DNA from 2 places in the Ochrobactrum sp. A-1 genome. Region 2 is predicted to be linked to the other one. Evidence: predicted binding sites of a transcription regulator. Region 2 holds the regulator's gene; the other holds the start of a gene.
What was found. The regulator LexA, encoded in region 2, represses DNA repair genes until DNA is damaged. The targets are predictions, from matches to a motif close to TGTTCNNNNTGTGTTCNG.
Positions count from the first base shown of each region.

Region 1: the regulator LexA is predicted to act here: its motif matches at 3,407-3,424, upstream of MKS82_RS09685 (DNA recombination protein RmuC).

Region 1 is NZ_JAKVQC010000004.1:51,708-57,197, forward strand. Features, by position in the region: gene MKS82_RS09660 (LysR family transcriptional regulator) at 1-64, opposite strand, end outside; gene MKS82_RS09665 (quinone oxidoreductase family protein) at 159-1,133, shown strand; gene truA (tRNA pseudouridine(38-40) synthase TruA) at 1,149-1,904, opposite strand; gene fmt (methionyl-tRNA formyltransferase) at 1,908-2,828, opposite strand; gene def (peptide deformylase) at 2,828-3,355, opposite strand; gene MKS82_RS09685 (DNA recombination protein RmuC) at 3,458-4,687, shown strand; gene MKS82_RS09690 (SelT/SelW/SelH family protein) at 4,730-5,038, opposite strand; gene MKS82_RS09695 (GIY-YIG nuclease family protein) at 5,147-5,428, shown strand.
Region 2 is NZ_JAKVQC010000003.1:109,753-115,242, forward strand. Features, by position in the region: gene MKS82_RS02095 (ComEC/Rec2 family competence protein) at 1-1,010, shown strand, start outside; gene lexA (transcriptional repressor LexA) at 1,113-1,835, opposite strand; gene MKS82_RS02105 (molybdopterin molybdotransferase MoeA) at 2,075-3,289, opposite strand; gene moaC (cyclic pyranopterin monophosphate synthase MoaC) at 3,374-3,850, opposite strand; gene trpC (indole-3-glycerol phosphate synthase TrpC) at 3,854-4,654, opposite strand; gene trpD (anthranilate phosphoribosyltransferase) at 4,671-5,490, opposite strand, start outside.

The DNA of each region.
Region 1 (5,490 bases), on a different contig from region 2:
CACCTGACAGAGTACCGGTATCGGCCAAAGCCACAAAGTAACGTACGCTTTCCCAATTCACCATTGTGAAATTTTTCCCATATGCTGCGATCAAAACAGCAATTTTTTCCCGTTTCTCTATCCCCGATACTGCCCCGGATTGCAACGGAGGCTGACTGATGGACTACGAGATCATTCTGAACGCGACCGGTGAAGCAGGGCTGCTTCAGACAGTCCAACACACACCCCGAAGCCCCGGTGCAGGCGAGATACGCATTCGCCACGAGGCAATCGGCGTCAACTTTGTCGACATATACCATCGGACCGGCCTCTATCCGCTGCCGTCCTTTCCGGCTGTGCTCGGTGTCGAAGGTGCAGGCGTTGTGGAAGCAGTCGGATCAAATGTAACCGACCTCAAACCGGGTGACAGAGTGGCTTATGCAGGCTTGCCAGTGGGGGCATATGCCTCAACCCGGCTTCTACCGCCCCAAAGAGCACTGCTACTGCCCGGCACAATTTCGTCGCAGTCGGCGGCAGCGACCATGCTGCGCGGTCTTACGACCCACATGCTCCTGACCAATACATTTCCCGTTGGCCCGGATACAATCATGCTGGTGCATGCAGCCGCAGGCGGACTGGGCACTTTGCTGACCCGCTGGGGCAAGGCTCTTGGAGCAACAGTGATCGGAACCGTCAGCTCGGAAGACAAGGCCGAAATGGCGCGCAAAAATGGTGCCGATCATGTGCTCGTTGGACGCGATTGCGATTTCGTCACAGCCACCCGGCGTCTCACGGACGAACAGGGCGTTCACGTCGCCTATGACGGGATCGGCGGTGAAACCCTGGCCAAAACGGCACAATGCGTGCGCCCGTTTGGAACTCTGGCGAGCATTGGTCAGGCCGGTGGAAAAATCTCCCAGACCGTCATTGATGCACTCGGCAATCAAGCAGATCTTTCTTTCGTCCGGCCAAGCGTGATCGCTTACATCAACGATCTGGATAACTACCGAAACTCCGCTTCCAAGCTTTTCGACATCATGGAAAAGGGACTGACTGGAACGATTGGGGCAACCTATCCGCTGAGCGAGGCAGTACAGGCCCATCGTGCGCTGGAAACGGGAAAATCATCCGGAAGTTTGCTCTTGATTCCCTAGAGCGCGCTTCGGGTATCAGTACGGAAAGGCGTAGTCCACACCAATCAGATAAAGCCCATAGGGCGGGGCAACCTGCCCGCAGGCCTTGCGATCTCTGGCTTCCAAAGCCGCTTGCAGATCATCCGCCGTCCAGCGGCCAACACCCACTTCCATCAGGCTGCCTGCGAAGGACCTGACCTGATTGTGCAGGAAGGACCGCGCCGAAACGCGCATTTCCACGTAATCGCCGTTGCGGATGACATCGAGCCGGTCGAGCGTCTTGATTGGGCTCTTGGCCTGGCATTGCGTGGCGCGGAACGTGGTGAAGTCGTGCTCTCCCAGAAGCCGCTTTGCTGCTTCGTGCATCGCTTCAGCATCAAGTCGCTTCTGCACCCACCATGCGCGCTGATAATCAATCGCCAGAGGCGCACGACGATTATGGATGCGGTAGAGATAATGCCGTGCACGTGCGGAAAAACGCGCGTCGAACGTGTCCGTCGTCTTCTCGACATTCAGGATACTGATGCGCTCATCCGCCATGACCAGATGCGCATTGACCGCATCGCGCACCTTGCCTGCATCCCAATCCTTGGTGAGATCGACATGGACAACTTGTGCTGTTGCATGAACGCCCGCATCGGTGCGGCCCGCAGCGCTTAACGTCAGGTCTTCGCCGCAGAATTTCTTGAATGCCAGTTCAATGGCATTCTGCACCGCATGGCCGTTTTCCTGCCGCTGCCAGCCGACATAGGGCGTGCCGTCATATTCGACAGTGAGCTTGTAGCGCGGCACCGCCTACAGAACCTTCGTGACCTGTGCACCACGCAGAAACTCCTGCGCAGGCAATGGCTTGGCGCCGGAGCGCTGCAGCGTGACGAGCCTCAGGGCACCTTCGCCGCAGGCAACCGTCAGGCGATCATCCAGCACCGTACCCGGCTCACCCTTGCCCTCACCCAGCGTTGAGCGCTGAAGCTTCACGCGCTCGACAGCGCCGTTGATTTCCATTTCGCACCAGGCACCTGGAAAGGGCGACAGTCCGCGAATGGTGTTGTGTACCTCTTGCGCCGACTTCGACCAGTCGATACGCGCCTCAGCCTTGTCGATCTTGGCGGCATAGGTGACGCCTTCTTCCGCCTGCGGCTGCAAGGCGAGGCTTTCACGCTCCAGCGCACCCAGCGCACGGATCATCAGGTCGGCGCCGATCATACTCAGACGATCATGCAGTTCGCCCGCAGTCATGTCAGGCGTGATCGCAACCTTTTCCGCCATGGCAACAGGACCGGTATCAAGCCCGGCATCCATTTTCATGATCATCATGCCGGTTTCCGCATCGCCCGCCATGATGGCGCGCTGGATGGGCGCGGCCCCGCGCCAGCGCGGCAAAAGCGAGGCATGACCATTATAGCAGCCGAGCCGTGGCGCATCGAGAATGGCCTTGGGCAGCAAAAGCCCATAGGCCACGACGATGGCGACATCGGCTTCAAGACTTGCAAAGACTTCCTGCTCTTCCGCACCCTTGAGGCTTTTCGGCGTGAACACCGGAATGCCAAACTGCTCGGCTTTTTCATGCACTGGCGACTTGGTCAGCTCCAGCCCGCGACGGCCAGCCGGGCGCGGCGGCTGCGTATAGACGGCAACAACCTCATAACCGTGACCGATAATGGCGGTGAGGATCGGCACGGAAAATTCCGGCGTCCCCATGAAAACGACACGCATTAAAGCACTTTCCCCGGCGCGCGCTGGCTGGCGAGCTTCTTGAACTTCTTGATGACCATATCGCGCTTCAACTTGGAAATATGATCGATGAAGAGCACACCGTTCAGATGGTCGATCTCATGCTGCAGGCAGGTGGCCATCAGCCCGTCGGCTTCCATCGAATGCGGCTTGCCGTCAGCATCGAAGTAATTGACCTTGATAGCGGCTGGCCGTTCGACCTCGGCATAATAATCCGGGATCGAAAGGCAGCCTTCCTCATAGGTGCTGGCTTCATCCGTCACACCGATGATCTCGGGATTGATGAAGACATGCGGCGCTTTCGGTTCACCTTCCTTGGCAAGATCGATGACGAGCATACGGATCGGCTCGCCCACCTGAATGGCGGCAAGACCAATGCCCGGCGCATCATACATGGTGTCGAACATGTCGCCGGCGAATTTGCGCAGCTGGTCGTCAAAGCGCTCCACAGGCTTGGAAACCTGGCGCAGGACGGGATCGGGAAGGATGACAAGCGGTTTTACTGACATGCGCTTTCACGTAATGGCTCACGCGGGAATCGTCAATTACACTTTGCAAAATGTTCCCGTTTTGATCTCATCAAGGCGACACGAATCAACTAAGCTGCCTTCATGGAAAACCAGAATCTCTTGAATGAGCCGCTTCTGCAGCTCGGCGCCACGTCGTTCACGCTCGGGAATATCCTGCTGGCGGGCATCGTCGTGCTGGTCCTGTGTCTTGCCCTTTTTCTGATGGCGGCAACACGCTCTGCCCGGCTTCGCGCAGTCGCGGAAGCGCAGGCCGAAGACCGTGCCCGCGATGCCGAATATCGCATGGCGGAAATCCTCAAAGCGCAAGCCGAGATGCAGGGCCGGATGCAGACCATGGCGGAAGTGTTCGGTTCGCGGCAGGCGGAGCTCAACCAGTCGATCCGCGAGCGACTCGACGGCATGACGCATCGCATCGGCCAGACCATGACCGAACAGACCCGTTCGACGCATGAAAACCTCGCCAAATTGCAGGAGCGTCTCGCCGTCATCGACACGGCGCAGAACAATATCCAGTCGCTCGCCGGACAGGTGGTGCAGTTGCAGGCGATCCTCGCCAACAAGCAGACGCGTGGCGCTTTCGGCCAGTCGCGCATGGAAGCGATCATCGCCGACGGTCTGCCGCAGGGCGCCTACGAGTTTCAGGCAACGCTTTCCAACAGCACCCGTCCGGATTGCCTTGTACGGATGCCGAACAATGCGCCCTCTTTGGTAATCGACGCGAAATTCCCGCTCGAAGCCTGGAATTCCATTCGCGAAACGGAACAGCCGGAGGCGCGCAAGGCAGCAGTCGCCCAGTTCCGCCGCGACATGGAAGTGCACATCAAGGATGTCTCCGACAAATATCTGATCCCCGGCGAAACGCAGGATACAGCTTTTCTGTTCGTGCCGTCGGAGTCGATCTTCGCCGATATTCACGAGCATTTCGAGGCCCTGATCCAGCGTGCGCACCGGGCACGGGTGGTCATCGTCTCACCCTCGCTGCTGATGCTGTCCATTCAGGTTATTCAGGCGATCCTGAAAGATGCCCGCATGCGCGAGCAGGCGCATGTGATTCAGGGTGAAGTGATCCGGCTGATGGAAGATGTCGGCCGCCTCGATGAGCGCGTGCGCAAGCTGCAGACCCACTTCGTGCAGGCCAACAAGGATATTGACGATATTCTCGTATCTTCCAGCAAGGTCACCAAGCGCGGCGCGAAGATCGAGGCGCTGGAATTCGGCCCCGCGCCTGCCGAGGAAGCATCCCGCCCGCAATCACGACAGGCGGAAAGCGCCCCCACCCAAATGCGCCTGCGCGTGGTGGATGAGGACTAAAAGCTGCCAAAACAAAGAAGCCCGCAACTTGCGGGCTTTGTCTTATTCAGGTTTTGACATCCGGTCCGAATGACCCAGATCGCGTTCCGGCCAGACCAGATCGCGCACGCGCTGCTTCAACACCTTGGCTTCCGGAAAACCGCCGTCGCGCTTGCGTTCCCAGATGAGTTCCTCGCTGCCGTCCGGCATATGAACGCGGATTTCAAAGACCCCGCCGGTGCCCGTACGCAACGCCACTTCGCCTAAGTCCTGCCCGAAAGTCTGCAACAGTTCCTGCGCCATCCACGCAGCGCGCAGTAGCCAGTTGCATTGGGTGCAGTAGGTGATGGAAATGCGGGGAGATACGGGCATTGATTTCAACCTTCTGAACACGCGCAATCTTAAAGTCGATTGCCGCGTCTTGTTAGACAGGTAAACTTGCATCAACATCTATCTTCCAACGACAAGCGGGGGCGAGTCATGGAAGTCACGATATATATCCTGCGTTGCGCGGACGGTTCATATTACACCGGTCTCACCAAGCAGAACATCGAAGCCCGGCTGTGGGAACACAACGAGGGCATCTACGAGGGCTATACGAAGAAGCGTCGGCCGGTCGAGCTTGTCTTCACCGAAACCTATGACCGGATCGTTGATGCCATTGCGCGCGAACGACAGATCAAAGGTTGGTCTCGTGCAAAGAAAGAAGCATTAATTGCACTAGATTATGAGGGCCTACCCGAACTGTCAAAGCGGGGATGAGATCGGATGTAAACTCGCCCCCCCTCATCCTGAGGAGGTGCCCTGAGCATGGCGAAGGGAAC
Region 2 (5,490 bases):
ACACAGCGCCGTTCGGCTTGGTAGGAAATGTCCTCGCTGAGCCCGTAATAGCTCTTCTCGTAATGCCGTTTGCCGTCTTCGGCCTTGTGTTGATGCCATTGCAACTGGACTGGGTGCCTTTGCAGATAATGGGCTGGGGTATCTTCGCTGTCAGACACATTGCCTCTTTTGTTGCGGCGTGGTCCCCCGATGGCAATCCCGGCGCCATGCCTGCACTCACTCTCGTTTTCTGGACCATTGCGCTTGTTCTGGCTGTTGTTCTGTCGACGAGATTGAAGGTGTTGGCGCTGCCCTTCATCGTTCTTGGGTTCGCTGCTTTCGTCAGGGAACCTTTTCCCGACATCGTGATATCAGAAGATGCCAAACTGGTTGGAGTCCGACTGGCTGATGGGAGATTTGCAGTCAATCGGAGCCGTCCGTCGCAATTTACAGTCGATAATTGGAAAACAGCATATCTGGTCGAAGAATTCATTGCACCGCCATCGGGTAAAAACAGAAAACGAACCGATGCGGACGGGTTCGAATGTGAAGATGGATTGTGCACGATCAACTTGCGCGATGGCCACACACTGGCCTACACAGCAGATATCGCAATGCAAGAGACCGCCTGCAACATCGGCGATGTGGTCATTCTCGCTGTTCCTGGCAAGGAATCTTCGTGCGGGCGCTCAACAACTCTGAGCATCAGTAAACGCGATCTGGCGCTAAAGGGATCTGTGGAGATAAGACTCGGAAAAACAGAAGAACAAAACCGAACTCATCAGGCCTTATCCTTAATTTCTCCCAAAACAACGAAAGCTGAGGCGGCGTCGCCAACATCTGAACTGCAACAGGACAGCCGGATAACATTTGCTGTCGATACACCGAGCCGTCCCTGGCATTTGCATCGCATCCATTCACGTCCGGCACGCGGTTTAGCGGAACGCGAGTACAAACCAAAATCCCGTTCTGCCCAAAATGCAGCAAGCTGTTCATCAGACGCCAATGATGATGCAAATCGCTGCGAATGATCCCAGAAGGCTCCCGGCTAAAAGGGAACTTTGGATACGTCCTATCTCTTTGCTTTACGCATTTTCCAGCGCAAAGCCGTTTCTCTTTTTGCCGGAAACATCTTAATAGCGGCGGATCAGGCCAACGAGCTTGCCTTGAACGCGCACTCGGTCGGGGCCGAAGATTCGTGTCTCATAGGCAGGGTTGGCTGCTTCGAGCGCGATGGATGCACCCTTACGACGAAAGCGCTTCAACGTGGCTTCTTCGTCATCGACGAGAGCGACGACGATTTCACCAGGATTTGCGGATTCGCCACGCTTGATGATGACTGTGTCTCCATCGAAAATTCCGGCATCGATCATTGAATCGCCTCTGACCTCGAGAGCGTAATGCTCACCCGCACCAATCATTTCTGGTGGAAGGCTGAGGGAATGGGTCTGATTCTGGATGGCTGAAATCGGCACACCAGCAGCAATTCGCCCCATGACCGGCACGGAAACAGTTGCGGACGTGTCGTCATTCGTGGCCACAGGGGCAGGGCGCAACGGTGGAGGCGACGGCGCTTTGCCAAGGCTGCCTTCGATAACGCTAGGAGCGAACTTCTTTTGTGCATTGAGCCCTGGAGCAATAGAATCCGGCAGGCGCAGGACCTCAAGCGCACGTGCTCGGTTCGGCAAACGACGGATGAAGCCACGTTCCTCCAGAGCGGTGATCAGACGATGGATACCCGATTTTGAAGCCAGATCGAGCGCTTCCTTCATTTCATCGAAAGACGGGGGAATGCCCGTTTCTTTTAGACGTTCATGAATGAACAGCAGAAGCTCGTGCTGTTTACGGGTTAACATGCGCGACACCCTCCCGGCCAAGAATCGAGAAAAACAAAACCAGAACGAACACTATATGTTCCAGTCTTGTTCTGCAATGGTTTTAAAATCATTAACGCTTGAGCCGAGAGCGAACGGAATGCCATGCTTGCAGAGCTTTATTTGCAAGTCAGGGCAATGTGAAGTTAAAATAATTTATAATTTACAATAGATTATATGTTGTTCTTCATGCATTATCGAGGTCGAACGTTGTGTCAAATCTATAGCATGAGGACACGGCAATCGTCGCCGACCGCAGCTTCTGGGGCGTTCTCATCCCTGATGAGAAGTGCTTTCGAGCCGACGAGAGCCGAAAGCATAGACGAATCCTGGATTGGAAATGGCTTTGCTATCAGAGTTCCATCCGGGGTTGATTCGATTGTAGCTCGGATATAATCGCGGCGGTGGTCATTCGCAGGTAGGGTAGCGCCCAGCTTTGCGGTCCGGATATCGGCATCGAGGCTGGTTCCGGCAAGCTTGGCGACAAGCGGACGGAGAAAGACAAGGCTACAGACGAGACTCGAAACGGGATTGCCTGGCAAGCCTATGACATGCACAATTTTGCCGTTCACACTGATGCGTCCGTACATCAGGGGTTTGCCCGGCCTCATGGCTATCTTCCAAAAATCGAGATTGACCCCCAATTTCTGAAGCGCACCATGCACAAAATCCCGGTCACCGACGGACGCGCCGCCAATCGTAACCAGAATGTCGATGCCACTTTGCAGGCTGTCTGCTATTGCCTGTTCGATCTTGGCAGGATCGTCCGGAATAATCCCCTTATCTTCAGGGCTGCCGCCCGCTCGCCTTATGATTTCAGCGATTCCGACACTGTTTGACGCAACAATCTGGTCTTTTCCGGGTGTTTCACCCGGCGCGACAAGCTCATCACCGGTCGCGACGATTGCTACCTTGGGTTTTTGGAATACGTCGATTTTCGCGTGTCCGCTTGCAGCGGCGAGCGACAGGGCAGCGGCATCCAACTCACGTCCGCTCGAAATGACGATATTACCAGGCGAAAAGTCGAGCCCCGCGCGGCGTATATGCCGTCCCGGCTCTATTCCTTCGTGAACAGTGAGCCGGTTACCCAAACGCTCGGTGTGTTCCTGAATGACAATTGTGTCTGTGCCTTTGGGCAGTGGCGCGCCGGTGAAAATGCGAACCGCCTGTCCGATCCCCAATTTGCCCTCGAAGCGGTTGCCCGCCGCCGATTCACCGATGATGTCGAAATCAACTGGATAAGAGATGTTGTCCGGTGCGATCAGGGCGTAACCATCCATTGCCGACCCGTCGAAAGGCGGCTGGAGAAAATGCGCCAGCACAGGTGTTGCAACCACGCGCCCGCCCGCATCGGACAAGGTGACTTGCTCTTTGCCGTGCGGTTCCGCAGATTTCAGGATGCGGGCCAGTGCTTCATCGACCGGGAGAAGGGACATGGTGTTTCCTCTCGAACTGAATTGTGGACCCGTTTAGAGCATAAAACCTGTCTGGAAGAATTGATCCAGAACAAGGTTCAGCGATTATGCCGTCCAGTCACCTGATTTGCCGCCGCTTTTTTCGGTAACGCGGATGCCGCCGATCTCCATATGTTTGTCGACGGCTTTGGCCATGTCATAGATGGTAAGACACGTTACGGAAACGGCAGTGAGGGCTTCCATTTCCACGCCAGTGCGTCCTTTGAGCTTGGCGAGTGCGCGAACGCGCAAACCGGGTAGTGCCTGATCCGGTTCGATTTCGACAGCGACTTTGGTCAGCATAAGCGGATGGCAGAGGGGAATCAGGTCGGCGGTCTTTTTTGCCGCCATGATGCCTGCCAGACGCGCAGCGCCAATGACGTCACCCTTCGCGGCATTGCCTTCCAGAATGATCGCCAGCGTTTCCGGCTTCATTCTGACTGATCCTTCGGCTGTGGCTTGGCGTTCGGTTTCATCCTTCGCCCCAACATCCACCATATTGGCAGCACCAGTCTGGTCGATATGGGTGAGCTTGGACGTCATCGGTCAGGCCTTGCCGGTCAGGAGTTCACGGGTAGCCGCAGTGACATCTTCCCGGCGCATCAGGCTCTCGCCGATGAGGAAGGTCCCGATTCCGGATTTTTCCAAACGCAGGCAATCTTCGTGTGTGAATATGCCGCTTTCACCAACCAGAACACGATCGGAAGGTGCCATTCTCGACAGGCGTTCCGACACGGCGAGATCAACCTCAAACGTACGCAAATTGCGATTGTTGACGCCGAGCAGACGCGACGAAAGCTTCAGTGCGCGTTCCATCTCGGTTTCGTCGTGAACTTCGATGAGTGCATCCATGCCAAGATCGAACGCGGTTTCTTCCAACGCCTTTGCCAGATCGTCATCGACGCTAGCAAGAATGATCAGAATGCAGTCCGCACCCCAGCTACGCGCTTCATGCACTTGGTAGGTATCGAACAGAAAGTCTTTGCGCAGGGCTGGGAGACTGCAAGCGTTACGCGCTGCTGTCAGAAATTCCGGTGCTCCCTGAAAGGACGGCGTGTCAGTCAGTACGGAAAGACAAGCGGCACCGCCGGTCTCGTAGGCTTTTGCAAGTGCTGGCGGATCGAAATCAGGGCGGATGAGGCCTTTCGAAGGGCTTGCCTTCTTGATCTCGGCGATCAGTGCAAATTCACCAGCAGCGCGTTTGGCCTCCAGCGCGCTGAGGAAACCGCGCGGCGCTTCCTGATCCTGTGCACGCGCCTTGAGATCGGCGACGGTGCGCTCGGCCTTGGCTGCGGCGATTTCCTCGCGCTTGTAAGCCTCGATCTTGCGCAGAATGTCGGTGGACATGACTTAATCCTTTCCGTCAGGCAGCTTTGTTGTTCGAAACGGCAATTACCTTCTGCAAGACAGCAAGTGCAGCACCGCTGTCGATGGATTGCGCTGCGAGAGCGATGCCTTCTTTCAGATCCTTCGCTTTGCCTGCAATGACGAGTGCTGCGCCTGAATTGAGCAGGACGATATCTCGATAGGCATTTTTACTACCTTCAAGCACGCCGAGCAAAGCCTTGGCATTCAGTGAAGCCTCGCCACCCTTCAGTTCTGCCGGATCGCAACGACGGAGTCCAACTTCTTCCGGCGTGATTTCAAAAGTACGGATTTGACCATTTTCAAGAGCGGCAACTTGTGTCGTGCCAGCGGTGGTCATTTCATCAAGCCCGTCGCCGTAAACCACCCAGGCTGCTTCGGAGCCTAGTTCCTTGAGCACTTCAGCCAACGGTACGAGCCATTGCGGCGCAAACACGCCAACAAGCTGACGCTTGACACTGGCCGGATTGGAAAGAGGGCCAAGGAGATTGAAGATAGTGCGTGTTCCGAGTTCGACGCGAGAGGGACCAACATGGCGCATGGCGGAGTGGTGCATCGGTGCAAACATGAAACCGAGGCCGGCTTCGGTGATGCTGCGGCCGATGATGCTCGCGTCGGCCTCGATATTGATGCCGAGAGCGGCTAGCGCATCGGCGGCACCGGAACGTGAGGAGAGGGCGCGGTTGCCATGCTTGGCGACAGGAACACCAGCACCAGCGACAACAAATGCCGAGCAGCTTGAAACATTGTAGGAACCCGACTGGTCACCACCGGTTCCGACAATATCGATTGCGTCGGCAGGAGCTGAAACTGCCAGC